DNA from 2 places in the Desulfofundulus luciae genome. Region 1 is predicted to be linked to the other one. Evidence: predicted binding sites of a transcription regulator. Region 1 holds the regulator's gene; the other holds the start of a gene.
What was found. Region 1 encodes LexA, which represses DNA repair genes until DNA is damaged. Its sites were predicted from a motif close to CNAACANNTGTTNG; they were not measured.

Region 1 (15,541 bases):
CGAGGAGATCGCCCGTATCCTGGAAGAACGCACGGCCATGCTGCAGGCCATGGGCGAGGGTATTATTGCTATCGACCGGAATATGCGTATTACCGTGATCAACGAAGAAGCCAAACGTCTGTTGGGTACGGATGACGAGGTGGTAGGCCGGTCCATTACCGAAGTGCTCCCGGATAGTTTTTTACCCCGGGTGTTGCAAACGGGTCAACCGGAGTTTAACCAGGAACGGGTTTTAAATAACACCGTCATTATTGTTAACCGGGTACCAGTACTGGTGAAGGGGGAGATTGTCGGGGCGCTGGCTTCCTTCCGGGACCGTACCGAGGTACATCGCCTGGCTGAGGAATTAACCGGTGTAAAATCCTTTGTAGAGGCCCTGCGAGTGCAAAACCACGAGTATCTGAACCGTTTGCATACCATTGCCGGTTTGCTCCAGTTGAACCGGGTGCAGGAGGCGGTGGACTATATCTTTGCCGTTACCGAGGAGCAGCAGAAACTGACCCGTTTATTAACCAAAAACGTTTGTGACTACAGTATTGCCGGGTTGCTGCTGGGCAAATACAGTCGGGCCCGCGAACTGAAGGTGGAACTGTCCATCGACCGCTCCTGCCGGCTTACCCGCCTGCCCCCCCGTATGGATGCCGCCGCCTTGGGGGTGGTGCTGGGCAATCTCCTGGAAAACGCCCTTGATGCGGTGCGGGAGATGGAACCTGCCCGGCGGCAGGTGCACTTTACCATGAGGGATGATCCGGAGGGCCTGGTACTGGGGGTGCGAGACACGGGTGCGGGCATATCGGCACATCTCCGGGAGCAGATATTTGAACAGGGCTTTTCCACCAAAGGAAATGGGCGGGGTATTGGTTTGTATCTGGTGAAAAAACACGTGGATACGGCCGGTGGGGAGATCACCCTGCATTCCCGGGAGGGGGAAGGAACCACGGTGACGGTGCGTATTCCTTATTCAGCCTGATCAACCGGGGAAGGCAGGGTGACTCTACCCGCTTAAGAAGTTAAGTTGTCCAACCAGTTAAAAAGGGATAATGGCCCGGCCAGGGGTGACCCCAGGACAGACACGAGAGGTGATTTTTCTTGGGCGACATCGGTGTACTCATTGTAGAAGATGATCCCATGGTGGTGGAGGTAAACCGGGGCTTTGTCAATGCCGTACCCGGCTTTCAGGTGGTGGGGGTGGCCCGTACTGGCCGGAAGGCGGTGGAAATGGTGGCCCGCTTAAAGCCCGCCCTGACCCTTCTGGATGTCTACCTGCCGGATATGAGCGGCTTGGAAGCCCTGCAGGAAATCCGCCGCCGGGGTCTGCCCACCGACGTATTGCTGGTCACTGCCGCCCAGGACGTGGAAACCATTCAACACGCCTTCCGTTACGGGGCGGTGGACTATATTATCAAGCCCTTCAAGTTCAACCGCTTGAAGACCGCCCTGGAGGGTTTTGCCCTTTTATACAGCCGGTTGAATAAGGATGACCGGCTGGAACAGGACGATATCGATCGCCTGGCCCTGAGACGAACTCCGGTAGTTGTTAACGAAGTCGGTGCAGCAGAGATGCCCAAGGGTTTAAATGAGGTTACTTTAAAGCAGATTTTACTTTTCCTGATTAAAGATGGGGGTGCCCTGTCGGCTGAAGAGGTGGCCGCCGGTCTGGGGCTGGCCAGGGTGACCGCCCGTCGTTACCTGGAATACCTGGCCGCATTGGGTAAAGTCACCCTGGGACTGCAGTATGGTTCAGTAGGCCGTCCCATCAAGAGGTACAAAATTAAAGTTCCGTAAACATAAAGACCAGAATTAACTTAATGACCAAAATGTTGCCCTGGGGATGCCGGAAGGTTAAAATGAAGACAGGTTTTTCAGAAAAAAAGTTCGATTCTGTGGGGTATAAGTTGGGAATTTTCATATAATTGGGATTATTTTTTCTCGTGGGCTCCGTAATAAAGGGGGGCTTCAAGCGTAGACATGACGGGCCGGGCCAGATGGATATTAGTTCTAGCGGTATCGTTCCTCCTAATCACCGGTTGTGACCAGCGGGGTCCCGATGGGGAGCAGGTGGATCCCAAGGAGAAGATCGTGATCAAATTTTCCCATGTGGTGGCCGAGGACACACCCAAGGGGCAGGCGGCCCGGCGTTTTGCCCGCCTGGTGCAGCAGCGCACCGGGGGGCGGGTGGAAGTACAGGTTTTTCCCAATTCGACCCTCTATAAGGACGGGGAGGAAATGGACGCCCTGCAGCAAGGTGCAGTCCAGATGATTGCCCCCACCACTTCCAAGTTAAGCTGCCTTGCTCCCCAATGGCAGTTGCTTGATTTACCATATCTTTTTGAGAACAAAGAACAGGTATACCAGGCGCTGGATGGGGAAATAGGTAAAAAACTTTTTGCCACCCTGGAACCCCATAATATTCATCCCCTGGCCTTCTGGGATAATGGATTTAAACACATGACCAACAGCAAAAGACCCCTGGTGCACCCCCGTGACTTTGCCGGTTTAACTTTCCGGGTAATGATCAACAGCCGGGTTCTGGAAGAACAGTTTCGTTGCCTGGGTGCCCGGGCTACCGGTCTGCCCTTCAGTGATGTCTACAGTACCCTGGCCGCCAGGCAGGTGGACGGCCAGGAAAACACCATGTCCAACATTTATTCCCAGCGTTTTTATGAGGTGCAACCCTATCTGACGGTGAGCAACCACGGCTACATGGGCTATGTGGTGCTGACCAATGCTGCCTTCTGGCGCTCTCTGCCCCCCGACATCCGTAAAATTATTGAGGAGACCATGACCGAGGTAACCCTGTGGGAACGGGAGCAGGCGGCCAGTTTAAATGAGAAAAATTTTAAACAAATTGAGTCTTCCGGTAAGGTCAAAATACACACCCTGACTCCCCCGGAAAGGATCGAATGGCAAGCGGCATTCACTCCCCTTTACCGGCAGTTCAAACCGGTTATCGGCAATGAACTGGTGGAGGCGGTTTTACGCATGAAAAACTACAGTTCCTCAGTTTCCAGAGGACATGCTACTGGTTGGTTATTTAAACAATTTCCAGAATCAAATACCGGGGGGGTGAGAGCAGGGAAGTTATAAACTGGAGGATCGATATGAAAAAGCGAGGAGGGGGGTAGCCGGAGAGTTGATTCAATTGAGTGAAGACTTAAGAATTTAAGAAAGGGTGATAGAATGAAAAAATACCTGGCTATTCTGGCTGTTCTGGCAATGGTTATGGGTGTAACCGTTACAGCCGGGTGTGGAGGAGGGGGATCCCAGCAAGAGCAGGGAGCTCAAAATGTGGTAAAGGTGGGTGTCATCCTCCCTTTAACCGGTACTGAAGCCATGTTTGGCACCATGGAGAAAAATTCCATGGAAATGGCCTATGAGGAATTGAAAGCAGCCGGCAAGACCACGGTTAACGGGAAAGAAATCAAGCTGATATTTGAAGACGACCAGAGCAAGCAAGACGCCGCCAAAGCTGCCGCTGAAAAATTAATTAACCAGGATAAGGTGGCCATGCTTAGCGGGGGCTACAGCAGTGCCAATACCAACGTCATTGCCGGGACCGCCCAGTCAAAGGGTATCCCCTTCCTCATTGTTACCGGTTCTGCCGACAAGATCACCAAACAGGGGTGGCAATGGGTGTTCAGGGGGGCCGCCGCACCGTCCAGCAAATATACTTCTGCCCTGTGGGATTTGTTTGATAAAAAGATTAAGCCCCGGAATGTAGCCATTATCTATGAAAACACTGATTTTGGTACCAGTTCTGCCGAGGCCTTCCGGGCTGCCTGTAAGGCCAGAGGGATCAATGTGGTTTTTGACCAGGGATACGAAAAAGGTGCCATTGACTTTAAGCCCATGCTGGCCAATATGAAAAAGGCCAATCCGGACGTTGTTTTTGCCGTTTCTTATGTGATGGATGCTTCTCTCATTGTTAAGCAAATGAAAGAACTGGATTTTAATCCCAGGCTGTTTGTCGGTGGGGCGGCGGGCTATACCATGCCGGAATTTTTGGAAAATGCCGGGAATGCCGCTGAGTATGTGGCTTCGACAACTCTGTGGGTTCCCAGCGTTTCCTGGAAGGGGGCCAGCGATTACTTTAAAAAGTACAAGGAAAAATACGGTAAAGAACCCGATTACCACGGTGCCCAGGCCTATGCCACCATGTACGTAATCGCTGATGCTTTGGGACGGGCCAAGGATTTCACCCCTGCAGGCATCCAGAAGGCCTTAAAAGAAACCGATCTGATGACAATAATGGGACCCATCAAATTTGAGGACTGGGAAGGCTATACCAACCAGGATAAACCCACCACCTATGTGGTGCAATGGCAAAAGGGCAAGCTGGAAGTGGTCTGGCCTGAAGAGGCTGCTTCAGGAAAACTGGTCTTCCCCGTACCAAAATGGAGCGAGCGAAAGTAGATATGGCTTGTGGAGCAGGGGGTCCATCCCCCTGCTCTTTAAAGCATGGGAGGTAAATCTTGCATGTCCTTATTTTTACAGACAATCATCTGTGGTATTCTTCTGGGTGCCATGTATGCCCTGATTGCCATTGGCATGACCCTGATCATGGGTGTAATGAAGATTATCAATCTGGCTCACGGGGCACTGGTGATGGTAGGCATGTACATTACTTATTTTTGTTTTAAAGAATGGGGTATTGATCCTTACCTGGGCATGTTTATTTCTATGCCGATCCTGTTTTTTATTGGTTGTATAATTCAAAAATACTTAATTAACCGCCTGGTGGAAGTTGATTCCATTTTGCCGGAAAACCAGGTTCTATTAACTGTAGGCATTATGCTAGTTTTAACCGAGACGATGCGGCTGATCTTTAAATCGGATTACCGTTCGGTGGCGACCAGTTATTCCTCCAGCACTTTCTTCCTGGGAGATATATCCATAAGTATTCCCATGACCATTGGCTTTTTAATTGCCATGATCTTTACCTGGTTATTGCATCTTTTTCTCACCCGGACAGATCTGGGCCGGTCTATCCGGGCAACGGCCCAGGATAGGGACGCGGCCATTTATATGGGCGTAAACGCTCCCCGGATAACGGTGATCACTTTTGGCATCGGCTCGGCACTGGCGGCTGCAGGGGGTTCTCTGTTGCTCCCTTTGTTTTATCTGTGGCCGGATATCGGTCACCTGTTTACGGCAAAGGCATTTATTATCACCATTTTAGGGGGAATGGGAAGCACTATGGGGGCTCTCTTTGGCGGCCTCACCCTGGGTATCGCCGAATCCCTGGGAGCTACCTATATTTCCATGGGATATAAAGATGTGGTCGGCCTGATCATTTTTTTACTGGTCCTTTTATTCTTACCGGGTGGTTTTAAAAGCCTTACCAGGAGGTGAATTTAATGAACTGGAAAGGAATGATTGTACCAGCAATTGTCGCTGTGATAGCGGTCGTGCTTCCTTTTGTAGTGCAGGCCCCCTATGTTCAGCACATTATGATCATGGTTTTTATCTGGGCCACACTGGGAACAGCATGGAATCTCCTGGGTGGGTACGCAGGACAGGTTTCCTTTGGTCATGCTGCCTTTTTTGGTTTAGGTGCCTATTCCGCCGGATTGTTGATCTTCCACCTGAAGATTTCCCCCTGGTGGGGATTGGTTTTAGGCCCCTTTATATCCATGCTGGTGGCCATTCCCATTGGTATAATTTGCTTTCGCTTGCGGGGACCATATTTTGCCCTGGCTACGCTGGCCCTGGGAGAAATATTCCGGCTGGTTTTTACCAACTGGGTTTCCCTGACCAACGGTGCCCAGGGAATATTAATCCTGAGCAGTTTTCCCACCAAGTTGCCCTATTATTTTATCGCTTTCTTTATATGGGGAATGTCTTTACTTATTGTGGATCGAATGGTTAAGTCCAAGCTGGGCTACTACTTTGTATCCATCAGGGAAGACCAGGATGCAGCAGAATCCCTGGGAATTCCCACCACCAGGTACAAGATGTTTGCACTGCTGCCCAGCGCTTTTATAGCGGGGCTGGTGGGCGCTTTTTATATGAACTATATTGCCTTTATTGACCCGCACGTGGTTTTTTCCCTCAGCGACATATCCGTAATGGTCATTCTGGTGGTAATGATGGGTGGTGTGGCCACCCTGTGGGGTCCTTCTGTGGGAGCGGCTATTTATGTAGCCTTGGGCGAACTTTTCCGGGCCTGGCTGGGTGCGGCCAATGTGCTGGCTTTTGGCATTATCGTTTGCCTGGTGATTCTTTTCCTGCCCAATGGTATAATTGGAGAACTGGGTACTTTGAAGCGCCTACTTTCCAGGCAGAAAGCGAAAGCTGTGATGGCTGGAGGTAATTAAAATGAGCTTCTTTGAAGTAAAAAATATCGTTAAAAATTTTGGCGGGTTAAGGGCCGTTAATGATATCAGTTTTACTGTGGAACAGGGGGAAATTTTCGGGCTGATCGGTCCCAACGGATCCGGGAAAACCACCATTTTTAATTTGATTAACGGTTTTTACCCTTTAACGTCAGGAGAAATTTACTTTCAGGGACGCCGCATTGACGGCCTGCCTCCCCATAAAATCTGTGCCCTGGGAATAGGCAGGACCTTTCAAGTGGTCAAACCCCTGAAAAGAATGAGTGTTCTGGAGAATGTTATGGCCGGGGCCTTCTTGCATACCAGCAGTATTGTTCGGGCCCGGGCCAGGGCCCTGGAGATTCTGGAGTTTTGCGGGCTCTATCATCGTAAGGATATGGATGCAAAAAATCTGACCATTGCCGACCGGAAGCGCCTGGAAATCGCCCGGGCCCTGGCTACGGAACCACAGCTATTGCTCCTGGATGAAACGGCGGCCGGGTTAAATCCAAAGGAAACGGAAGAAGCAATTAAAATTATTCTAAAGATAAAAGAAGCCGGCATAACTATTATCATTGTAGAACACATAATGAAAGTAATTATGGGTATTTCCGATCGGATCCTGGCCATCAGCTTCGGGCGGGAAATTGCCATTGGAACGCCAAAGGAGATAGCCAATCATCCGGAGGTAATTAAAGCATATTTAGGTGAGGCCTATGCTTAAGGTAAATAATATCAACGTTTCATACGGAGATGTGCAGGTTTTGTGGGACGTTTCTTTTGAAGTACCGGAAGGGGAACTGGTTGCCCTTCTGGGTGCCAATGGTGCCGGTAAAACCACCATTTTAAACACCATTTCCGGTTTATTGCGCCCCCATGGCGGGAACATTTATTTTTTGCAAAACGAAATAACCAGAATACCGGCATACAGGGTTGCTGAAATGGGCATTGCCCATGTTCCGGAGGGAAGAAGGCTTTTCCCTGAAATGACGGTAAAAGAAAATCTGGAGATGGGTTCCCTTGTTCCTGAAGCTAAAAAGAAAAGAAAGGAAACTATGGAGTGGGTTTTTTCCCTCTTTCCCATATTGAAAGACAAACAAAATCAGGAAGCGGGAACCTTGAGCGGCGGCCAGCAACAAATGCTGGCCATCGGCAGGGGCCTGATGGCTTTACCCAAACTTTTGATGCTGGACGAACCTTCGCTGGGACTGGCACCCGTTCTGGTTAATCAGGTTTTTGAAATTGTCAAAGAGATTAACCAGCGGGGCATTACTGTTTTGCTGGTGGAGCAAAATATAATGCATGCTTTAAACATGTGCACCAGGGCCTATGTGCTGGAGAACGGCAGGATCACTCTCCAGGGCAGCGGGGCTGAACTGCTGAACAACCAGCATGTCAAGGAGGCATACCTGGGTATATAACCCCACTGAGCTATGTCTATTACGCCGGGGGCAGCTTCCCTGGTTTTTTCTGAATAAAACGAATGGCAAAAAATCTTGAAAATCTTCCTGCCCCTGGGGGATTGCCTGCTGGCCGTAAACAATGTGCTCCACGCCCGCCGGGAGGCCGGTTTAAAGGCAACCTTCCGCGAGGCCCTCCCTTTGATTGCCCGGGTGGCCGGGGGAGAGGCGGTGTTGTTTGATCGCCAGGGGATTCGTTTTTTTACCGTAGACCCGGACGGAAAGGAATCGGACAGGGGCATGGGGGAACTCACTTATCTGGGCAGGCAGGCCATGGAGCTGGGGCGACCGGTGATCGGGCCGTCCCTTTGTAAACCCATAGGCCACCCTGCTGGCGACCGGGGAGAAAATCTCCTGCCTCAATGCGGCCCTGCTAACGGCGTTGTCTCGTGGATAGGCTGGAAGATATTGCCTCGCTGAGCTACCGGGGCGGCGATTGGCCGGGCCACCTGGTGGTGGAACTGAAGGATGGGCGGAGGCTGCTCCTGGACCGCCACGAGTATATGTACCACCATCTTATGCCTGCTTTCAAAGCGGGATGGGTGCGAGATGTGCTTGGATTGGGCTGCGGAACTGGCGGACCTGTCGGTAGGGGACTACTGGGACCCGCAGGTGCGGGCCGGGCAGGCTTTAGGAGTATCTTCCTGCCTGGTGCGCAGTCCGGATGGTGAAGAGCTGCTGGATGGGGCCGTTAAGGACGGCTATGTGGAAACAATTCCCCTGGAAGCTGCCCGCCTGGCCGCCGGGATAGGGTACGAGCTGAAAAAGCACGCGGTAGCCTTCCGGTTAAGGCAGCGGCGTCGTTTTGGCTGGCCCGTACCGGAATATCACCGCGAGATCCACTACGTCCCCTTTGCCCGTGAGTTACATCTGGCGCCGGAAATTCAACAAAACCCCCAAGAGTGACTTTGAAAGAGGTGTCATTACCCTGGAGCCGCTACCCCATTTCAGGCAACTGAAAAGCCTGGTGGTGGATCTAGCCCCTTTCTTTGAATCTCTTAAAGCATTGGTTCCCTGGGTGGTTATCCGGGACAATCACGACGGCGCATGGCGCCGGAGGTGGCACGGAAACTGGAAAGCCCGGCCACCTGCATTCTCTGTGGGGTTTGTCACGCAGCCATGGATGATCCCGGGGAAGTAAAACCGTCGGCCCTAGTGAAGGGTTTGCAGCTGGCCCTGGATCCCCGGGATGTCCTGGGTGCTGCCCGCCTGCAGTTAATGAAGGTACTTCGTGACATTTTAAGGTTTTTCATTAAAAATTTACCTGAGAAATGTCCCAAAAGAATCACGGTGCCTGAGGACATATGCCAGGTGTAAGTCAGACAAAGGAATTTCGGAAGCTCCGGTCACTGTTCTGGCAGTCAAGGACCGGGTGCTGGCCCATAATCCCCTGGGTGCCGTCTATGTCGCGCATTACTATGACCTGAAGCTGGCAGCTTACAAAAAGCCAGATTAGCGACAGGATGCGGGGGTTTAGAATTTTAAAATTTACGCAGCAGGCCCACTACCTTGCCCAGGATTAGCGGGTTTTTGACCCTGATAGGAGACATGGCCTTGTTTTCCGGTTGCAGGCGAATATGGTCGTTTTCCCGGAAGAATCTTTTTACCGTGGCTTCATCCTCCAGAAGGGCCACCACAATGTCCCCGTTGTCGGCGCTGGGCTGGCGCCGGACCACCACCAGGTCCCCATCCAGGATACCGGCTTCAATCATGCTGTCGCCCCGGACGGTAAGCATGAAGAATTCTCCCTCCCCGGTGAAACTGGCCGGCAGGGGAAAAACATCTTCCTGGTTTTCCACGGCCAGGATGGGTTCACCTGCCGCTACCCGTCCCAAAAGGGGGACCATGCGCATGGGCTGGCTAAAGGGCAAAGTGCGCTCCAGTAATTCTAACGCCCGGGGTTTGGTGGGATCTCTGCGTAAGAGGCCTTTATGTTCTAAACGCTTTAAGTAGTTATGTACTGTAGAGCTGGATTTTAGTCCGACAATTTGACCAATCTCCCGAACCGAAGGGGGATAGCCTTTGGTGCGGATGTTTTCTTTAATTACTTCTAAAATAATCTTCTCCCGGGGAGTGAGTGCGGTGTTCATAACCCGTCAACCTCCTTTTTTTCTTTGAATTATACCATAAAGGTATTGATGGAAAAACAGTTGTTCGAAATTAATGTTTTTTTATTTTTTAGAAGGGATTAGTAGATAATCGTCGAAATAATCCCATAAAGTTTGGACCACGTAGAAGGTGAGGCGGCATGCCCAGGTTGACCGTAGCCATTATTGGGGGCAATGAGGACGGTTATTCCATTTACCGCATGTTAAAGGCCGTGGGGGATGTGGAAATTTTGGGTGTGGCCGATCCCGATCCTTCATCCCCGGGAGTTAAAGCTGCGGCTGCGGACGGGGTTTTTACCACCGCCGATTATACGGAAATGGTGCGCCTGCCCGGCGTGGATGTTTTGATCGAGGCTACCGGGGATCCGGAGATCCAGATGCACCTGCATCGGATAAAGCCGCGGAGAACGTCCATCATGGAGGCCCGGGCGCTGGATCTTATGCTGGCCGTATTAAGGGAAAAGGAAAAATTGCTTGAAGCCAGGCGAGTACAGGGAGAACTGGCTGCCATCCTGGATTCGGTCCAGGAAGCCATCGAAGTGGCGGATTCCCGCGGTGTGATCAAATACGTCAATCCGGCCTTTACCCGGATTACCGGCATTAGTGAAAATGAACGGATTGGACAGAATATTTTTGAGGCTTCCCCCGATGGAGCTCTGGCCACGGTGTTGCGTACCGGCCGCAGTGTGGTGGGGCATCGTACAAAGGTAGGGGGAAGCAATGCTGAGGTCATTTCCAACGCCGCCCCCATCTTTGTGGACGGCAAGATGGAAGGAGCGGTGGTGGTTTTTCAGCACTTTACCGACGTCATGAATTTAATGGAACAACTGCGCCAGAGCACCAGCATTATTGAGAATCTGTCAGATAAATTCGGCCAGGTTACGACCAGTAAATATACCTTTGCCGATATCCTGGGCAATAGTGCAGAGTTGCGTCGCTGTATCCAGGTGGCCGAGAGGGCAGCCCGTACAAACTCCACCGTCCTATTGCTGGGAGAGAGCGGTACGGGTAAAGAGTTGTTTGCCCATGCCATCCACCATGCCAGCCCCCGCAGGGATAAGCCGTTTATTAAAGTTAACTGTGCCGCCATACCGGACAGCCTTTTGGAGAGCGAGTTTTTCGGTTACGCTAAGGGAGCCTTTACCGGAGCCGTTAAATCCAAGATCGGTAAGTTCGAGCTGGCCCATGGTGGAACTATTTTTCTCGATGAAATTGGTGATATGAACCTGAACCTGCAGGGAAAACTGCTCCGGGTTTTGCAGGAAATGGAGTTTGAGCGGGTGGGAGGCACCCAGACCATTAAAGTGGATGTACGGGTTATTGCGGCCACCAACCGCAACCTGCGGGAATTAATCCGCCAGGGCAAGTTCCGGGAAGACCTCTACTACCGGCTAAACGTAGTTGAAATTACCATTCCACCCTTGCGGGTGCGCAAGGAAGATTTACCTATCCTGATCAACAACTTAATTATCAAACTAAACCGCAAACTGGGTAAAAAGGTGAAGGGCTTGTCCAAGGATGCCGAGGAAATTCTCTATTGTTACGATTGGCCCGGAAATGTGCGGGAACTGGAAAATGTCTTTGAACGGGTGATGGTAACCGTGGACGAAGAGATTTTTACAAAGAAACATTTTATCCAGCATGTCAGCCAGTTTAAGGCATCCCCGGAACGGGATATTGAGCTTATCCCCATTGATCAGATGGAACAATTGCTGATTAGAAAAGCTATCGCCAAGTTTGGTACCAGTGTGGAAGGCAAGCGGCGAGCCGCCCAGGCGCTGAATATCTCCCTGGCTACACTGTATAATAAGTTAAAGAAAAGTCGTACTGAAGATTTCACCAATTGATAAGATTATAATTATTAGACTAATTCTAAAGGTTAGAACGAAGTGTCTATCCTTTTTACCCTAGAAATAACCGGTATCTCAAGCCTCTTTTTATAAAGTTTAGAAGAAGAGGGTGGCACCTCTTTTATTTTTATATTTTAGAATTGCCCTGGAATGGGCGGCAAAAACCCCCTTTTTGGTGTATTGGCCGGTTTGTCCTGCGTTTGGTATAAAAATTGCACTTGTGAAATAGTTGCTCAGTAAAGGTGGAAGGGGGGAAAGGCTTTTTGCGACTTGTAGATGCTGCTACCATTACAGCCACGGTAGCCGAATTATGCCAGAAGGCAAACTACGAGCTGGGTGAGGATGTACTGGCGGCATTCAAAGAGGCCCTGGGCCAGGAAATTTCCCTCACGGGCAAGGATGTCCTGCAACAGTTGCTGGAAAATGCCCGTATTGCCCGGGAGGAGCAGGTCCCCATGTGCCAGGATACCGGTTTTGCCGTTGTTTTCCTGGAAGTGGGGCAGGAAGTGGCCATTACCGGGGGGAACCTGTACGAAGCAGTAAACGAAGGGGTGCGCCGGGGGTACCAGGAGGGTTACCTGCGTAAATCCATCGTTGATCACCCCCTGCGCCGCAAAAATACCGGGGATAACACGCCGGCAGTAATTCACACCCGCATTGTTCCCGGTGATAAACTAAAGATCATTGTTGCTCCCAAGGGGGGCGGTAGTGAGAACATGAGCGGCCTGCGCATGCTCAAGCCGGCTGAAGGGGTGGAGGGGGTTAAAAAGTTTGTCATCGAGCAGGTAAGAGCAGCCGGCTCTAATCCCTGTCCGCCCGTGGTGGTGGGTGTGGGGATTGGAGGCACCTTTGAAAAGGCCGCCTTGCTGGCCAAGGAAGCTCTCCTGCGCCCGTTGGGACAACCCCATCCCGATGCCGAGATTGCCTGCCTGGAAAGGGAGCTTTTGGAGGCCATTAATAACCTGGGCATCGGACCACAGGGCCTGGGCGGTCGCACCACTGCTCTGGCGGTGCACGTGGAAGTTTTTCCGTGTCATATAGCGAGCTTGCCGGTGGCAGTAAACATTAACTGCCATGCCAGCCGGCACAAAGAAGCAATACTCTAACGCGAGTATTGTGTAGGAGGTAGAAGAATTTGCCTCAAATCAGGCTGACTACCCCGTTTACCGACGAAGTGGTAGAGAAGCTGCGCATTGGTCAGCGGGTCTTGTTAAACGGTATACTCTATACAGCCCGGGACGCGGCCCATAAAAAGATGGTGGAGTTGCTGGACCGAGGGGAAGAACTGCCCATTCCCATCAAGGGGCAGGTTATTTACTATGTGGGACCTTCGCCAGCCAAACCCGGGCGGGTGATAGGTTCAGCGGGTCCTACCACCAGTGGCCGGATGGATCCCTATGCGCCGCGCTTACTTGCCCTGGGTTTGAAGGGTATGATTGGCAAGGGGAAACGCTCTCCGGAAGTAATTAAGGCCGTGAAGCAATACAAGGCCGTTTATTTTGCTGCCGTGGGAGGTGCGGCGGCATTGCTGGCCCGGGCCATTAAATCATGCCGGGTAGTGGCTTACCCGGAACTGGGCCCGGAGGCCATCCACGAGCTGGTGGTGGAGGACTTTCCGGTAATTGTGGTTAATGATGTTCTGGGCGGCGATTTGTACGAAGAAGGAGTCAAAATTTATGCCGGCCGGTAGCGGCTGGTAGTTTCCTTTTCTAAAAATTTTTTCGTGGGATTAAAAGGGCTTTTGGCCAAAGGGGGAAAAATTGTGAAACTCTATGAATATATGGGCAAGGAGCTTTTTGCCCGCTACGGTTTGACCGTACCCAGGGGTAAGATGGTCACCTCCCCGGATGAAGTGGCGGCAGTAGCGGCGGAAATCGGGGCACCGGTGGTAATCAAGTCCCAGGTGCTTTCGGGTAAACGGGGTAAGGGGGGCGGGATTAAGTTTGCCGATACCCCGGAAGAGGCTCGCGAGGCGGCTGCCCAGGTTTTGGGCATGACGGTTCAGGGCCTGAAAGTCGAAATGGTCCTGGTGGAAGAAAAGCTGGCCATCGATCATGAGTTTTATGTGGCCATTACCGTAGATGGGGCAGCCAAAGCGCCGGTTTTAATTGCTTCCGCCCAGGGCGGCATGGATATTGAAGAGGTCCCCGACGAATTTATCGTCAAGGAACACCTGGATGTCTGCCTGGGCGTCCAGCCCTATTTGTGCCGGGAAGTTTGCCGCCGGTTGGGTCTAACGGGCGCGGTGGCCAAGGAATTTGGCCGTTTGTTGCCTACCCTTTACCGCATTTTCCGGGAGAAGGACGCCGAACTGGTAGAGATCAACCCGCTGGTGTTGAGCAGGGAAAAATTAATTGCTGCCGATGCCAAGGTAACTATCGATGACGAGGCCCTGTACCGGCAAAAGGATCTGCCCGTGGTAGATGACCGTACCGAGGCCGAACGGCAGGCCCACGCCCTGGGGCTCTCTTACGTCCAGCTGGATGGGAATATTGCCGTGATGGCAAATGGTGCCGGCATTACCATGGGTACCCTGGATATCATCCAGCATTACGGCGGTGCACCAGCCAATTTCCTGGATGCCGGCGGCGGCACCGGGATGGAGGCTACAGCTAAAGCATTAGAAATCCTCCTGTCCACCAATCCCCGGGTGATCTTCATTAACATCTTTGGGGGCATTACCCGGTGTGATGATGTGGCCATGGCACTGGTCAAGGTGAAGCAGGAGAAGGGAATCAATGTTCCGGTAGTCATTCGTTTAGTTGGTACCAACGAAGAAGAGGGTGTACGCATCCTCAGGGAAAATGGCATTGAAGCCTACAGGATCATGCATGAGGCTGCGGCCAAGGCTGTGGAACTGGCCAGGGCCCAGGGTTAAATACACCCTCGATAAGGAAGGAGCGGTCAGGAGTGGCCATTATAGTTGATGAAAAAACCAATGTTCTGGTTCAGGGGATTACGGGTAACCAGGGCACGTTTCATACCAAGCAGATGCTGGCCTATGGAACGCGGATTGTCGCCGGGGTTTCCCCGGGCAAGGGTGGCCAGACGGTAGAAGGGGTTCCCGTGTATGATACCGTGGCCGCGGCCATGGAAAACCATCAAATTGATGCCTCCGTGCTTTTCATTCCGGCTCCCTTTGCCAAAGATGCCGCTTTTGAAGCCATTGCCGCCGGGGTGCGGGTTGTGGTCATTATTACCGAACATATTCCCGTCCATGATGAACTGGAGATCATTGCTTTTGCCCGGCGACGGGGTACAATAGTGATTGGCCCTAATACCTTTGGGATTGTTTCCTCGGGACGGTGCAAAATTGGCATTCCACCCAACCAGTTCTTCGTGCCGGGCCACATTGGTGTGGTGGCGCGCAGCGGCACCCTTACCTACGAGATCGTGGCCAATCTAACAGCCAACGGTTTAGGACAGTCGACGGTGGTTGGACTGGGTGGTGACCGGGTGGTTGGTTTGTCTTTTGTGGATGTGCTGGCAAAATTCGAGAAGGATCCGGAAACCAGGGCCGTGGTGCTGGTAGGCGAGATTGGGGGGAATGCGGAGGAAGAGGCTTCCCTGTTCATCAAGAAAATGACCAAGCCCGTGGTGGCTTATATTGCCGGGAAGAGCGCCCCTCCCGGTAAACGCATGGGCCATGCCGGGGCAATCATTGAGCGGGGGAAGGGTACCTTTGAGGGCAAGGTACAGGCACTGACGGCTGCCGGTGCCCGGGTGGCTACCCTGCCCTTTGAGGTGCCCGGGTTGATTAAGGAAGCTCTAGGTTGAGTCTTCAAGGGGGGAGATGGATGTTCGAAAAG
Region 2 (15,541 bases), on a different contig from region 1:
ATTCTGCCGCTTTAATGAATTCAGCCCGGGGGTAACATCGGTGCCGGGGATCTTTGCCGGCGGCGTTTTTGCCGGCCCCAAGGACATTCCGGAGACGGTGACCGAGGCCAGCGCCGCGGCGGGCTACGTTTCCCGGTTGTTGAGCGCCGCCCGGGGCAGTGAGACCCGGGTCAAGGAGTACCCCCCGGAAAGGCCGGTGCATAAACAGCCGCCCCGGGTGGGAGTGTTTGTCTGCCACTGCGGCATCAACATCGGCAGCGTGGTACGGGTGCCCGAGGTGGTGGAGTACGCCAAACGCCTGCCCGGTGTAGTCTACGCGAGGGAATTCCTCTTCACCTGCTCCCAGGATAGCGTAGAGGAAATTAAAAAGTGCATTCATGAGCACCGTTTGAACCGGGTGGTGGTGGCGTCGTGCACGCCGCGGACCCACGCGCCGCTGTTCCAGAACGTTTTGAGGGAAGCGGGGCTGAACCCCTACCTGTATGAGCACGTGAACATCCGGGAGCACTCCTCCTGGGTGCACCGGGACCGGCCGGAAGAAGCCACGGAAAAGGCCAGGGACCTGGTGCGCATGGCTGTAGCAAAGGTGCGCCTGCTCACCCCCATCACCCAGACCTACACCGGGATCAACAAGGGCGCCCTGGTGGTGGGCGGGGGAGTGGCGGGCATGACGGCGGCCCTCTCCCTGGCGGAACAGGGCTTTCAAGTGAGCCTGGTGGAAAAGGAACGTGAGCTGGGCGGGAACGCCAGGTACCTCTACTACACCCTGCAGGGTTCGGATCCCCGGCAGTACTTGAACGAACTCATTGATAAAGTGCTCAACCACCCGTTGATCCAGGTGTTTACCGGGAGCCAGGTGGTGGAAGCCGGGGGCTACCCGGGCAACTACCACAGCCGCATCAAAACGCCGGAAAAGGAACTGGAAATAAGCCACGGGGCGGTGGTTCTGGCCACGGGGGCCAGGGAAGCCCGGCCGCAGGAATACCTTTTAGGGCAGCATCCCCGGGTGATGACCCAGCGGGACCTGGAGGAGAGCATCCACCGGGGGGAAGTGCAGGACCTCAATACGGTGGTCATGATCCAGTGCGTGGGATCGCGGGACGAGGAGCGGCCCTACTGCAGCCGGGTATGCTGCAGCCATGCCCTCAAGAACGCCCTGAAGCTAAAGGAGCTGAACCCGCAGGCGAACATCTACATTCTCTACCGGGACATCCGGGTGTACGGGTTAAACGAGCAATATTACACGCAGGCGCGGCAGAAGGGGATTATCTTCATCCGCTACGACCTGGGGAAAAAGCCGGAAGTGGAAGCGGCGGGCGAGGGTCTGGTGGTGAGGGCAGTGGACCATATTCTGGGGGTGGAACTGGCCATCGAGCCGGACGTGCTGGTCTTGAGTACGGGCGTGGTGCCCGGGGAGGACAACGGCAGGCTGAGCCAGTTGTTCAAGGTACCCCTGAACAGCGACGGGTTCTTTTTGGAAGCGCACATGAAGCTGCGGCCGGTGGACTTTGCGGCGGAAGGGTTGTACCTGTGCGGCCTGGCCCACTCGCCCAAGCTGGTGGGGGAAAGCATCACCCAGGCCAATGCGGCGGCCATGCGGGCGGTGACGCTGCTGGCCAGGGACCGCCTGGCCAACGTGGCCATCACCGCCACGGTGGAGGAGGAACTCTGCGTGGGCTGCGGCATGTGCGTTAAGGTATGCGACTACCAGGCCCGGAGCATAGACCCCTTGCGGCGAGTGGCCGACGTAAACGAGGCCCTGTGCCAGGGGTGCGGGGCCTGCGTGGCCGCCTGTCCCAACGGTGCTTCCCAGCAGAAGGGTTACGAAAAGGGACAGTTGCTGGCCATGGTCAGTGCGGCCCTGGAAGCGGTGTAGGTTTGATCAGTAATGGCGATGCTTTTTACAAGGAGGCAGCTACCGTGGCAACAAACAGCCAGCCAAGAGGCTCCGTGGTGGTTGTGGGCGCCGGGATCAGCGGCATGCAGTCGGCCCTGGACCTGGCCGAGGCGGGGTTTAAAGTCTACGTGGTGGAGCGGGGCCCCGCCATTGCCGGCCACATGTCCATGCTGGATAAAACATTCCCCACCAACGATTGCTCAATGTGCATCCTTTCCCCCAAAGTGGCCGACCTTGGGGGACATCACAATATCGAAGTGCTCACCCTGGCCGAGGTTAGCGGTTTGAGAGGCGAGCCGGGCGACTTTACCGTTACCGTCCACAAGCACCCCCGCTTTGTGGATTTAACCCGCTGTGTCAGCTGCGGCCGCTGCGAGCAGGTCTGCCCCCGGGAGGCGGCCGACGACTTCAACCAGGGCCTGGGTGTGCGCAAGGCCATCTACAAACCCTATGCCCAGGCTTTTCCCAACGCCTATGTGGTGGATCCCGACGCCTGCCTGCAGTGCGGCGCATGCGTGGAGAAATGCGCCCGCAAGGCCATTGACCACAATATGCGCGGGGAAGAATTGCAGATCCGGGCGGGGGCGGTGATCCTTTCCCCCGGCTTTGAGCTGTTCGATGCGGCTGCCCGGCCGGAGCTCGGTTACGGGCGCTTCCCCAACGTGGTTACCAGCCTGCAGTTTGAGCGGATCTTGAGCGCTTCGGGGCCATATGAAGGCCATCTGGTGCGGCCTTCCGACGGCAAAGAGCCCCGGCGCATCGCCTGGCTGCAGTGCGTGGGCTCCCGGGAACCCCGCTCCGGGATCGATTACTGCTCGGCGGTGTGCTGCATGTACGCAACCAAGGAGGCCATCGTCGCCAGGGAACACACCCCCGGCCTGGAAACAACCATCTTTTACATGGATATGCGGGCCTACGGCAAGGGCTTTGAACAGTACTACCGGCGGGCAAAAGACGAGCTGGGTGTACGCTACGTCCGCTGTGTGGTATCCGAAGTGAAGGAAGTGCCCGGCACCAGGAACCTGCTGCTGCGCTACCGCACCCCGGAAGGCATTTTCCGGGAGGAAGAGTTCGACATGGTGGTGCTGTCGGTGGGCATGCGCCCCGCCCGGGGAGCCCGGGAACTGGCCGACGTCCTGGGGGTGGAGCTGGACCGGTTCGGTTTCTGCCGGAACGATCCGTTCAACCCGGTGGCTACCTCCAGGCCGGGGATCTTTGCCGGCGGCGTCTTTGCCGGCCCCAAGGACATCCCGGAGACGGTGACCGAGGCCAGTGCCGCGGCGGGCTGCGTTTCCCGGTTGTTGAGCGCCGCCCGGGGCAGTGAGACCCGGGTCAAGGAGTACCCCCCGGAAAGGCCGGTACATAAAGAGCCGCCCCGGGTGGGGGTGTTTGTCTGCCACTGCGGCATCAACATCGGCAGCGTGGTACGGGTGCCCGAGGTGGTGGAATACGCCAAACACCTGCCGTGGGTGGTGCACGCCCAGGAGTTTCTCTTTGCCTGCGCCCAGGACAGCCTGGAGAAGATCCGCAGGACCATTGTCAACCGCAAGCTCAACCGGGTGGTGGTGGCGTCGTGCACGCCGCGGACCCACGCGCCGCTGTTCCAGAACGTTTTGAGGGAAGCGGGGCTGAACCCCTACCTGTATGAACACGTGAACATCCGGGAGCACTCCTCCTGGGTGCACCGGGACCGGCCGGAAGAAGCCACGGAAAAGGCCAGGGACCTGGTGCGCATGGCTGTAGCAAAAGTGCGCCTGCTCACCCCCATCACCCAGACCTACACCGGGATCAACAAGGGTGCCCTGGTGGTGGGCGGGGGAGTGGCGGGCATGACGGCGGCCCTCTCCCTGGCGGAACAGGGCTTTCAAGTGAGCCTGGTGGAAAAGGAACGTGAGCTGGGCGGGAACGCCAGGTACCTCTACTACACCCTGCAGGGTTCGGATCCCCGGCAGTACTTGAACGAACTCATTGATAAAGTGCTCAACCATCCGTTGATCCAGGTGTTTACCGGGAGCCAGGTGGTGGAAGCCGGGGGCTACCCGGGCAACTACCACAGCCGCATCAAAACACCGGAAAAGGAACTGGAAATAAGCCACGGGGCGGTGGTTCTGGCCACGGGGGCCAGGGAAGCCCGGCCGCAGGAATACCTTTTAGGGCAGCATCCCCGGGTGATGACCCAGCGGGACCTGGAGGAGAGCATCCACCGGGGGGAAGTGCAGGACCTCAACACGGTGGTCATGATCCAGTGCGTGGGATCGCGGGACGAGGAGCGGCCCTACTGCAGCCGGGTATGCTGCAGCCATGCCCTCAAGAACGCCCTGAAGCTGAAGGAGCTGAACCCGCAGGCGAACATCTACATTCTCTACCGGGACATCCGGGTGTACGGGTTAAACGAGCAATATTACACGCAGGCGCGGCAGAAGGGGATTATCTTCATCCGCTACGACCTGGGGAAAAAGCCGGGAGTGGAAGCGGCGGGCGAGGGTCTGGTGGTGAGGGCAGTGGACCATATTCTGGGGGTGGAACTGGCCATCGAGCCGGACGTGCTGGTCTTGAGTACGGGCGTGGTGCCCGGGGAGGACAACGGCAGGCTGAGCCAGTTGTTCAAGGTACCCCTGAACAGCGACGGGTTCTTTTTGGAAGCGCACATGAAGCTGCGGCCGGTGGACTTTGCGGCGGAAGGGTTGTACCTGTGCGGCCTGGCCCACTCGCCCAAGCTGGTGGGGGAAAGCATCACCCAGGCCAATGCGGCGGCCATGCGGGCGGTGACGCTGCTGGCCAGGGACCGCCTGGCCAACGTGGCCATCACCGCCACCGTCAACCCGCGGCGCTGCGTAGCCTGCGGGGTTTGCGTACAGGTATGCGACTACCAGGCCCGGAGCATAGACCCCTTGCGGCGAGTGGCCGACGTAAACGAGGCCCTGTGCCAGGGGTGCGGGGCCTGCGTGGCCGCCTGTCCCAACGGCGCTTCCCAGCAGAAGGGTTACGAAAAGGGACAGTTGCTGGCCATGGTCAGCGCGGCCCTGGAAGCAGTGTAACAACGCACGAGAATTGGTCTTCCGAAGGCCGTTACCAAAAGACCGGCGCACCAAGTCCGTGCACCGTTAAGTATTCAACTGAGGAGGTTTTCCCATGAGCGTGATGCTTTCGCAACCGCCGTTAGCGGACCCGGTTTCGCAAGAGCGGCAGGAACCCGACCTGAAAGTGGTGGCTTCCTTCGAGCCTAAAATTGTCGGCCTGGTGTGTAACTGGTGCTCCTACGCTGGTGCCGACCTGGCGGGGACCTCCCGCATCCAGTACCCGCCCAACATCCGCCTGGTAAGGGTTATGTGCACCGGTTCGGTAGATCCCCTGTATATCCTGCGCCCCCTGATGGACGGGGCCGACGGCGTGCTGGTGGGCGGGTGACACCCGGGAGATTGCCACTATGGTAGTGGCAATTACAAAGCCCGGCGCCGCCTTGCGGCCTTAAGGGCCATCCTGAAACAGTTTGGCATCGGAGAAGAGCGGGTGTGGTTCCGTTTCATCAGCGCTTCCGAGGGCAAGCGGTTTGCCGAAACAGTCCAGGAAATGGTTAACGAGTTGAAAAAACTGGGGCCCAACCCCCTGCGCCGTCGCTGGGATATTTGAAGGGGTTAATGGGTCGCTTGCAAAAAGGTGATGGCTTATGAAAACGGCTTTGCTTAAAGTTGAATCCGGTTCCCCCCGGCAGGCCGCGGCAAACTTTTTCCAGGCCCTGCTGGACCGGCAGGTGGTGGATGCCCTGATCGTTCCCAGGGAAGTGCCTTCCCGGCGCATGGTGGTGCCCGCCCTGGCCGTATCCGGGGATGGGCTGTCCGGCGCGAACCCCTTTGCCCCCGTGGCCATTATCAATGCTGCCCGGGCTGTAAGCAGGCTGACTTCCCGGGATCCCGGGGTGAAAGTGGGGGCGGTTTTGCGTCCCTGTGAAATCCGGGCGCTGGTGGAAATGGCTAAATTCCAGCAGATTACCCTGGAGCAGGTGCTGATCATCGGTACGGACTGCCTGGGCACCTTTGAGCCGGCCGATTATTACCAGCTTACGGAGGCGGGCCTGGATACCGACGCCTGGCTGGCGCAGGCGGCCGGCTCCGGCAAGGCGGCCTTGAACGGGACGAGGATCAGAACGGCCTGTGCCATCTGCGAGGCCATATCTCCGTCAGGTGCCCATTTATCCCTGCACTGGGTGGGCTGTGATGTTCGCCGGGAGCTCTACATTGCCTGCGACGATGAACGGCTTAACCTGGACGCTCTCTTTGACGGCGGCATTTTAGTGCCCGGGGAATTGCCGGCGGCCAGGCAGTCCCTGGTGGAATCCCTGCAAAAAGAGCGCCGGGAGCTGGCGCAGGAAATGTGCCGGGATTTTGCCTCCCGGGTTGCGGACGTCAACCGGCTGCTGGATGAACTGGCCCCCTGCCTGGGCTGCCATAACTGCCGGGAGGTTTGTCCCATTTGTGTCTGCCGGGAGTGTGTTTTTGACAGCAACCTGTTTGAACACGAGCCGTCCAGGTACCTGCACTGGGCGGCGGCCCGGGGTGCGCTGGAGCTGCCCACCGACACGCTGCTGTATCACCTGACGCGCATGCATCACATGGGGGTCAGTTGCGTGGGTTGCGGCCATTGTGAGAGCGGCTGTCCCAGCAGGATACCCCTGACCCTTCTTTTCCGCACCATCGGGCAAAAGCTGCAGGACCTCTTCTCCTATGTGCCCGGTGCCAGCGTGGATGAGCCGCCTCCCCTGACCACTTACAAGGAGCACGAACTGGAGCCCCGGTAACGCCGGGCGGCGGTGATGTGAGTGATGTGAGGTGAGTTTTCATGGCCACGGCCACTCTCCACCTTCCGGCAGGGGCAATAACAGTGGATGCGGCGTTCCGGGAAGAGGTGGCCCGCTTAAGCGGCCAGCCCCTGGAGCTCTGCTTTCAGTGCCAGAAATGCGCCTCCGGCTGTTACCCCACCCAGGAAGGTGACTATACGCCCAATGAAATTATGCGCCTGGTTCAATACGGGGCCCGGGACGCGGTGTTGGGGAGCAGGACCATCTGGCTGTGTACTTCCTGTGAAACCTGCGGCCTGCGCTGTCCCAACGGCATCCGTATTGCAGAGGTAATGGACACATTAAAACAAATGGCTGCTGCCCGCGGCATTGCTCCGGCCGGTGAGACCGGCCCCCTGTTTCATAACCTGTTTCTAAGCGAAATCCGGGCTGCCGGCCGGGTGCACGAAACCATGTTGATGCTGAAGTACAAGTTGAAAACCGGCAACCTTTTTGCGGACATGAAGCTGGGCTGGCAGCTCTTCCGGCGGGGCAAGCTGCCCCTGGTGCCGCGGCTGAAAAAAGACCCGGCGGTGCGCCGGATTTTTGAACGGGCCGGCGGGCAGGAGTAAGCGGGGACAACGCCGTGCCTTAAGACTGAGCATTTAGGTGGAAGAGGTGCATCATCATGCAATACAGCTACTACCCCGGCTGTTCCCTGGAGGCTACCGGGGTGGAATACAACCTTTCCACCCGGGCGGTGGCCGGGGCCCTGGGGGTGGAACTGGTGGAGCTGCCCGGCTGGACCTGCTGCGGTTCTTCCTCGGCCCACGCGGTGAACAAAGACCTGGCCCTGGGACTGGCGGCCCACAATATCGCCCTGGCCCAGGAGCAGGGGCGCGACCTGGTGGTGCCCTGCTCGGCCTGTTACACCTGCCTGTCCAAAGCCGACCACCAGATGAGGCATGACCCCGGGGAAAGGGCGCGGGGAGAAATGCTGGCTGGTTTTTCCTACACCGGTGAAATCCAGATTTATTCCTTTCTGGAAGTGGTCAGGGTACAGGTGGGCATGGAAAGGGTTGCCCAAACGGTACGGCGGCCCCTGACCGGTCTAAAGCTGGCCTGCTACTACGGGTGCCTGCTGGTGCGCCCTCCGGAAGTGCGTCCCTTTGACCGGGCCGAGGATCCCACCTCCCTGGATGAGCTGGCTGCCGCCCTGGGGGCGGAGCCGGTTTCCTGGTGTTATAAAACCACCTGTTGTGGGGCCGGGCTTTCCCTGACCCGGCCGGAGGTGGTGGAGCAACTGGTTGCCCGGCTTTTGTCCGCCGCCCGGGAAGCCGGGGCCGACGCCCTGGTCAGCGCCTGTCCGTTGTGCCAGAACAACCTGGAGATGCGCCGCCCGGCTCAAGAGGACATTCCCGTGTTTTACTTTACCGAATTAATGGGCCTGGCTTTCGGGTTGGGGGAGGCGCCCGGCTGGTTGAAAAAACACCTGGTCGATCCCTTCCCTTTGTTGCAGCGGTTTTCCCTGGTGGGGTAGCCCGCGTGAAGGACCCGGGACGGCGGTTGCCGTCCCGGAAAAATTTACCTCTTGCCAGAGAACAAGTGTTCTGGCTAAAATGGGATCAGAACACTTGTTCAGGGCAGGAGGTTTTATTATGTCCCGGGTCATTTTGCTGGTTGACATGAACGCCTTTTTTGCCAGCGTCCACCAGGCCCTGGATCCGGGCCTGCGGGGCAAGCCGGTGATTGTCGCCGGGGATCCGGCCAGGCGCCACGGCGTGGTCCTGGCCGCCAGCTACGAGGCCAGGGCCAAAGGGGTTAAGACCGGCCTGACGGTGGCCGAGGCCCGCCTGGCCTGCCCCGAAGGCATCTTCATCAAGCCGCAGCACGACCTCTACGTTCGCTTTTCCGCCCGTATCCTGCGCATCCTGCACGACTTCACCCCCCTGGTGGAGCCTTTTTCCATTGACGAAGCCTTTTTAGACGTTACCGGCTGCCACAAGCTCCTGGGTTCCCCGGTGGAAATCGCCCGCCGGCTGAAAGCGCGCATTCGCCAGGAAGTGGGCATCACCTGCAGCGTGGGGATTGGCCCCAACAAGCTACTGGCCAAAATGGCGGCGGAACTGCAAAAGCCCGACGGCCTCACCCAGCTCACTTTCGAGGATGTACCCCGGCGCCTGTGGCCCCTGCCGGTGCGGGAACTTTTCGGCGTGGGCCCCCGTTACGAGGAGCACCTGAGAAAGTTGAACATCCATACCATTGGCGACCTGGCCAACTTCCCGGTGGACGTCCTTAAAAGGCGATTTGGGGCCTACGGAGAAGCCCTGTGGTTCTGCGCCCGGGGTATCGACCACAGCCCGGTGGATCCCGGCAGTTTAAAGCAGGTGAAGAGCATCGGGCAGCAAATCACCCTTCCCCGGGATTACCGGGGCGAGGAGATTAAGGTGGTGCTGTGGGAGCTGGCCGACCGGGTGGCCCGGCGGGCCCGGGCGGGAGAATATGCCGGCAGAACGGTGGTGCTGTCCCTCAAAGACACCCGCTTTAACTGGCTGTCCCGCCGGAAATCCCTGCCTTTCCACACCAGCCTGGCCGGGGATATTTACCGGGCCGCGGCGGATTTGCTGGAACAGCACTGGTCCCCGCACTGGCCGGTGCGCCTGGTGGGGCTTACCCTGAGCGGCTTAACGGCCCGCATGCCGGAACAGTTGACCCTCTTCGGCGAAAGGGAAAGACGGCAAAGGGCGGAACAGGCTTGCGATGCCATTACAAAACGGTACGGGGAAAAGGCTATTTTCCGGGCCGTGTCCCTCACCCGGGCGGGGGTCTTTTATGCCGGTGCCAGGTAATGGTTTGGGAAATGGGGGTGCAACTATGGAAGATAACAAGCTGTGGGAGGGCCATCGCATTATTCTGCCGGAAATGCGGGAGAAAGCCGTGCATACCTGCCGGGATTGTTGCTTCCTGGTGGAAATCCAGGGCCGGTGGGAAAGCCGTCCCGGCTGCGTAGCCGGTATCCCTCGCTACGGTACCCTGGAAAGGCGCGTGCCCCTTAAAATCCACGCCCTGGATATTTTAAAAATGGCCGGCCGGGAGGGATTGCAGGCCGTGCTGGCCTGTGGCGATCCGGATAGCCCGGCCTGCGGCTTGTTCCGGCCCCGCAGCTCACCCGGTCGAGTGGGAGCGGGGCAAACCGGTAAGCAGGATTGAGCCGGCGGTATTCATAAACCTTTCCCGCCCGTTCCGCCTACATTATCCCCCACTGCCGTGTGTATTCGAGCTTTATCTCATACTCATACGGTTCAAACCCGTGCTCCTGCAGCAACTCTTTTACCTGATACGCCTCCAGGTCGCTGCCTTCCAGGATAACGGCCTTCCGGGTGCCCCGGCAGCAAAAGCCCCTTTCCTGCAACAGCTCGATCATGGAAGCCACCCGTTCCATCCTTTCTTTCAGAAAATCACCCAGCCGGCGCACGTCTTCCGGCCGGACCATGCCCGCGCCCCGGATTTTCTCCAGGGGCGGGACTTCCCCGGTCAGCCAGTTTCTTTCCCAAAGCTTCAGGATTACCGTAACCCGGTAGTTCACCATAACCTTTCATCTCCCGTAATTACCATATTAACATTGTCAGGGATGACCAAATAAGCCAATAAAAAGGTACCGGGCTGTTAACTTATTTCAGGGGACAGCCCCTTTTTGTTACTTAACCGGGGACGGGTGGGCTCGAGGCCGGGTTTTCCCCCTTTTCCAGAGCCTCCAGCAGCACCAGCGTTCCGGCGTATACCCCTTCGTCGTCGTAGACGAAAATCACTTCCCCGTCCAGGTTGCGGGAGTCCAGGTGTACCCTTTTCACAGACCGGGAACCCATGTTCCGGTAAATGAAACCGGCCAGCTCGGGATCCACGGCATCTATGCTGATGCCCGTCTCCAGGCTGCCCAGGTAACAGCGGGCCATCAGGTTGGCCTGGACCACCCTGTGATTGCGGTCCACATAGACCGCTCCCTGGGGCAGGGCTTCCATGAGGCGGGACAGAACCCGGCCGCAGGTTTCCTCCTCCCTGCCGCCGGTACCGATTACCGTCAGCGCCCCCAGTACTTTGCCCTTTTTCACAATGGGCGAGTGAATGGCCTCCAGCAGGCGGTCGGCGGTCTTCAGGGTCAGGGTGCCGTACCGGTTCTTTTCGCCCGGGATGTCCCCGATATGTCCCAGTATTTCCTTTAATTTCGCTCCCTTCAAGGGCCCTTTTGCGCTGAAAATCTCATGGGCCGCCTGGTTGGCAAAGAGCACCCGCCCGGCGTTGTTGGAAATAATCACTCCCTCATGCACATGGTTAAAGATGTTAAAATCGATGTTTTCGAAGTAGGTCCGGGCGCTGTTCACCCCCCACAGTTCCACCAGGAACTGGTAGAGGCAGCAGTAGAGGGCAAATAGCAATAACATGATGGTAATGACGCGGTAGGTGTCGAAGTTATTTTCCCGCAAAAAAAAGTACAGTTGCCAGGGAGGATCACCTATGGTCAGGAAATTTACGTCATATGCTAATTGGTTGGCATAGAATTTTTCTTCCCGGCCGCTGAACTGGTCCAGCAATTCCCGTTCAAAGGGCCACACCACGGGAGTCTTCCCACCGGCAAAAACGGCCACCCTGCAGGTGTTGCCCAGGAATTCCTGGGAGAGCTCCTGTTGAAAGTCCATAATGCTGAAGTCCAGGGCCAGCCATTCCTTCCCCAGGGGAGTGACCACGGTTACCACCGTTTGAGCGCCGTCACCGGCATGCACCCCCAGCACCCGGGACCCCTGCCGGGGTGGCTGGGACCGGAACTTTTCCAGCGGCAGGTCTCCAGGGGGTATCCCTGTTCGAGCCACCACTCGTCCTGTGGCGTCCAGAATGTATGCGCCGGTAATGCGGTGATCGAAAAGGGGCAGCTCTTTTAGAGCGGCGTTCCTGTCGGGCCGGCCGTTGAGTTTCCGGGCGGCCCCTTCGGTGACTCCCCGCAGGTTGTTGAGAAAGAAGCTGGTTTTATTGACGGCCACCTGGCGGATGGTTTCTTCGTAGTCGTTCATGATGCCTTTTAAAAAGCGGAATTCCACGACAAAGAGCATGGTTATGATAGTCAGGAAGAAGAGCATTATAAACATCAGCCAGGCGCTGTTTACCGTCAGGGACTTTTTCATCGCATCCACCGCCACTACCAGTTTGTTTAACTGCCGGACGATTCATTTCCTGCGCTTGCCCGGTTTGCCTCACAGATCGGGATGTCGCAGGAGGCCGGCACTACCTTACCAGTCCCCTGCGGGCGGCGGCAGCCAGGGCTTCCTCCAGCGTCCTCACCCCCAGCTTGGTGCAGATGCCCCGGATGCGGCGCCGCAGGGTGGACAGGCTGATATAAAGTTTGGCCGCCACTTCCTTCTGGTCTTCGCCCCGGGCAATGAGCTGCAGAATGCTGGTTTCCTGGTCCGTCAGCACGGGGCTGTCGGGTTTTAACAGCAGTTCAGCCTGCAACCCCGGATAGAGGTAGGTTCCGCCCTTGTACACCATATTGATGGCCGAGCGGATCTCATCAAAAAAGGCATATTTGGGTACAAACCCGTGTACACCCCTTTCCATGGCCTTGCGGATAAAGGTTACATCGTCATAGGTGGTCAGGGCTACAAATTTCACATGGGGGTGGGATTGGACCACACGTTCGCACAGGTCCAGGCCGTCACCGTCCGGCAGGCCGATGTCCAGCAGGATCACATCCACGTTTGGGCCCACGTTCTGTAGCGCCGCGGCGCAGGAATCGGCCTCGGCCACCACCTGCATGTTTTCTTCCATATCAATCAGCTTTTTCAGGCCCTCGCGGAAAACGTTATGATCCTCCACCAGCATGATCCCGATCTTCTTCACTGCCTTTCCCCCCGTCAGTAAGTGGTACGGTCAGGGTTACGCAGAATCCCCCGTCCCTAAAGCCGTATGCCAGGTCCCCGCCGATAAACCTGGCCCTTTCCTTCATTCCCCACAGTCCTTTTCCGGGTACGGGCTTCTCTTCCCGCATTCCCCCGTTGTCCAGGATCTCGATCTGCAGGGTATCGCCTGTCTCGTTGAAGTAGATGTCCACCTCCGTGGCCGCCGAATGCCTGGCCACATTGGTAAGAGCTTCCTGAATAATGCGGTAAATGAATATTTCCCTGTCCCGGCCCAGGCGCAGTGAGCGCTGGTGGTAGAAAATATAGACCCTGCAGTTATGGAGACGCTCGAAATTGGTGCTATAGGTTTCCAGGGCCGGGATCAGCCCCACCTTTTCGATCAGGTAGGGGTGAATGTCGTTCATGATACTTCGCATATCAATGGCCGCATTCTGGCACTGGGTACGCAGCAGGCACAGGTTCTTTTGTACCTCTTCCGGCAGCTTTTCCCCGTGTACCCGCAGCACGTAGTCCAGGCCGTGGATGATGCTGGACAGGTACCGGCCGATCCAGTCGTGAATTTCAATGGACAGGTGCTTTCTTTCCCTTTCAATGGTGTCCAGCAGAATGGTGCCGTCCTTCGGTTCGGGCGCCTGCCGGGCGGTGAGCACGGCACCGGCCGTTTTGCCGAAAAGGTAGACCGGGGCGCAGTCCACGGTCAAGAGCAGCCGGCTCCCTTCCCGGTTATAGCTCAGCGGGCAGTCCGCCGTTTTTTCCTCCTGCAAAAGGGCCTGGTAAATGGGTTGGACCACTTTCTGCCAGTGGGGGTACAGGATCAGGATGTCCCCCAGGGTTTTACCAACCGCCGTTTCCCGGGAAAGGTTAAATAATTTTTCCGCCGCCGGGTTTAAATACTGTAACTTTTCCTTCCGGTCCACAAAGATCACGGCCCTGGAAGAGTCCCTCACCAGGTCCTGCAGGCAGGAATACCGCGCCGCCAGGGGCCGGGCCGCCGCGCTGGCCCACAATACCGCTCCCAGGGAAAGGAGGGAAAGGAAAAACATCAGCAGGCTTTCTTTATGCAATGAAGCCATGGTACGTTCCAGCAGGTCTTTATTCTTCTGCCCGCCGTCTCCGGCCAGGGCGGCGGCCCGGTAGGCCAACTGCCGGCTGAGGTCACGGTGCTGCCACAGCAAAAGTTCCCGGCCGGTGTCCCGTCCGAGTACCCCGCGGGGTATCACCTCATTTTCCATAAAGGAGGTATAAGCCCTGGTCAGGGCCATCAGCTCGGCCACGTCCTGCTTTCTGGATTGTTCCACCAGGTTATAGAGTTGCAGTTCTCTTTTTGCCGTTTCCACGCTGTAATGACGGAAATCATTCAGTGCCTGGGCATCACCGTAAAAGATATAATCCTGCCCGGCACCGGTCAGGTGATAAATGTTCGATGCTATTTCCTGGTATTTAATCTGGCGCTGCAGTTCCACTTCGATCCGGCTTAACTGCCGGGGCAGGGTATAACCTGTGTAAAGCAAGAGCAAAACCGGCAGCAGGATCATGATAAACCACAATGCCCACGGCCACCAGGTCCGGTTTTGATTCACTGACGTCACCTTCCATTAAAAATAAAGGATACGGCAGGGCCGGTATAATTCCTGCGGGAATCTTCTGGTTATGGGCGGGATGCGGCATCCCTTTCCAAAATCACCATGGCAAACGGCACGAAACGCTCCTTTTGATGAACCAAAAAGTTCATCTTTGTGAATAAAATGATTCGTTTGTTTGACCATTCAGTTCATCCTGCCCTGCAGTCGTTGATCCTCTGGCGAAGGTGCTCTAAGATAAGCTTAACTAATGAAAGGCATAAGAAGTGGAGGTGTTTTAGCAGAAACGGGAAAAAAGTGTAGATTTAAAGGATTGTGAGCACAAGCGTGAAAGCGGAGTTTCGTTATGGGGAGGGAAAAGAAATGAATGGTCATGCACAAAGTGCCGGAATGAAAGCTGGTGCGGGCATGCCTGCAGTACCGCAGTCCCACGGGTGGTCCGATCTCTGGAAAAAAGAAGACTACTGGGCCATCTGGATGGGCCTGGGCGTTGTGCTGGCCGCCCTGATCTTCTTCTATGCCGGCAGTTCCATCAAATCCATTGCCGTGGCGCCGCCCACCTGGGTGGATTTCAGTGAAGTTTCCAAGCATTTCGCTGCCAAATGGATCTGGTACGTCGGGCTTTATGTACTCTTTATCGCCCTTTTCACCATAAGCAGCGCAGTCATGGGCTTCAAGGCAGGGGAATTCATTCCCGGCTTCACCATCCTTTTCATTATTTCCACGATCATCCTGGTTGTCGGCTCCTGGAAGACGGCCATCGACCTGAACCTGGAGCCACCCCTTTTAGCCCTGCTGCTGGGCATGATCGTCAGTAACGCCTTCAAACTGCCCAAATGGCTGGATACCACCTTCCGCACGGAATTTTACGTCAAGACCGGTATTGTGTTGCTGGGTGCCACGCTGCCCTTTACCCTGATCATCCAGGCCGGGCCGGTGGCCTTCCTGCAGGCCACCATTGTGGCGGTGGTGACTTTCCTGACCATCTTCTTTGCTGCCACCCGGCTGTTCGGATTGGACAGGCGCTTCGGTGCCACCCTGGCCGCCGGCGGATCCATCTGCGGGGTATCGGCCTGCATTGCCCTGGGTGGTGCGGTGAAGGCCAAAAAGGAACACGTCTCCATCGGCATTTCCCTGGTGGTCATCTGGGCCATCATAATGATTATCGTTCTGCCCCTGGCGGCCAAGGCCATGGGCATGCCGCCCGGCATCGCCGGGGCCTGGATCGGCACTTCCGAATTTGCCGATGCGGCCGGTTTTGCGGCGGCTGCGGCCATCGGTGACGAAGCGGCCATCCGTTCCTTCACCCTGATGAAGGTGGTGGGCCGGGACATCTGGATCGGCCTGTGGTCGCTGATCATGGCCATTATCGCCTGCACGG

Region 2: the regulator LexA is predicted to act here: its motif matches at 8,270-8,283, upstream of dinB (DNA polymerase IV).

The regions. Positions count from the first base shown of each region.
Region 1 is NZ_JAUSUX010000005.1:13,142-28,682, reverse strand. Features, by position in the region: gene dcuS (DcuS/MalK family sensor histidine kinase) at 1-970, shown strand, start outside; gene J2Z49_RS04245 (response regulator) at 1,090-1,785, shown strand; gene J2Z49_RS04240 (TRAP transporter substrate-binding protein) at 1,969-3,087, shown strand; gene J2Z49_RS04235 (ABC transporter substrate-binding protein) at 3,181-4,413, shown strand; gene J2Z49_RS04230 (branched-chain amino acid ABC transporter permease) at 4,477-5,352, shown strand; gene J2Z49_RS04225 (branched-chain amino acid ABC transporter permease) at 5,358-6,317, shown strand; gene J2Z49_RS04220 (ABC transporter ATP-binding protein) at 6,319-7,038, shown strand; gene J2Z49_RS04215 (ABC transporter ATP-binding protein) at 7,031-7,735, shown strand; gene J2Z49_RS04210 (hypothetical protein) at 7,811-8,194, shown strand; gene J2Z49_RS04205 (Coenzyme F420 hydrogenase/dehydrogenase, beta subunit C-terminal domain) at 8,324-8,680, shown strand; gene J2Z49_RS04200 (hypothetical protein) at 8,834-9,091, shown strand; partial or broken gene J2Z49_RS04195 (DUF1847 domain-containing protein) at 9,108-9,230, shown strand; gene lexA (transcriptional repressor LexA) at 9,256-9,864, opposite strand; gene J2Z49_RS04185 (sigma 54-interacting transcriptional regulator) at 10,023-11,729, shown strand; gene J2Z49_RS04180 (fumarate hydratase) at 11,996-12,838, shown strand; gene J2Z49_RS04175 (Fe-S-containing hydro-lyase) at 12,868-13,422, shown strand; gene sucC (ADP-forming succinate--CoA ligase subunit beta) at 13,495-14,610, shown strand; gene sucD (succinate--CoA ligase subunit alpha) at 14,643-15,509, shown strand; gene J2Z49_RS04160 (acyl-CoA mutase large subunit family protein) at 15,530-15,541, shown strand, end outside.
Region 2 is NZ_JAUSUX010000002.1:152,010-167,550, forward strand. Features, by position in the region: gene J2Z49_RS02180 (NAD(P)-binding protein) at 1-1,876, shown strand, start outside; gene J2Z49_RS02185 (CoB--CoM heterodisulfide reductase iron-sulfur subunit A family protein) at 1,921-4,935, shown strand; gene J2Z49_RS02190 (hydrogenase iron-sulfur subunit) at 5,030-5,527, shown strand; gene J2Z49_RS02195 (formate dehydrogenase) at 5,565-6,692, shown strand; gene J2Z49_RS02200 (4Fe-4S dicluster domain-containing protein) at 6,734-7,303, shown strand; gene J2Z49_RS02205 (CoB--CoM heterodisulfide reductase iron-sulfur subunit B family protein) at 7,360-8,211, shown strand; gene dinB (DNA polymerase IV) at 8,330-9,520, shown strand; gene J2Z49_RS02215 (hypothetical protein) at 9,546-9,881, shown strand; gene J2Z49_RS02220 (hypothetical protein) at 9,919-10,260, opposite strand; gene J2Z49_RS02225 (PAS domain-containing protein) at 10,373-11,860, opposite strand; gene J2Z49_RS02230 (response regulator transcription factor) at 11,946-12,560, opposite strand; gene J2Z49_RS02235 (sensor histidine kinase) at 12,523-14,169, opposite strand; gene J2Z49_RS02240 (YeiH family protein) at 14,569-15,541, shown strand, end outside.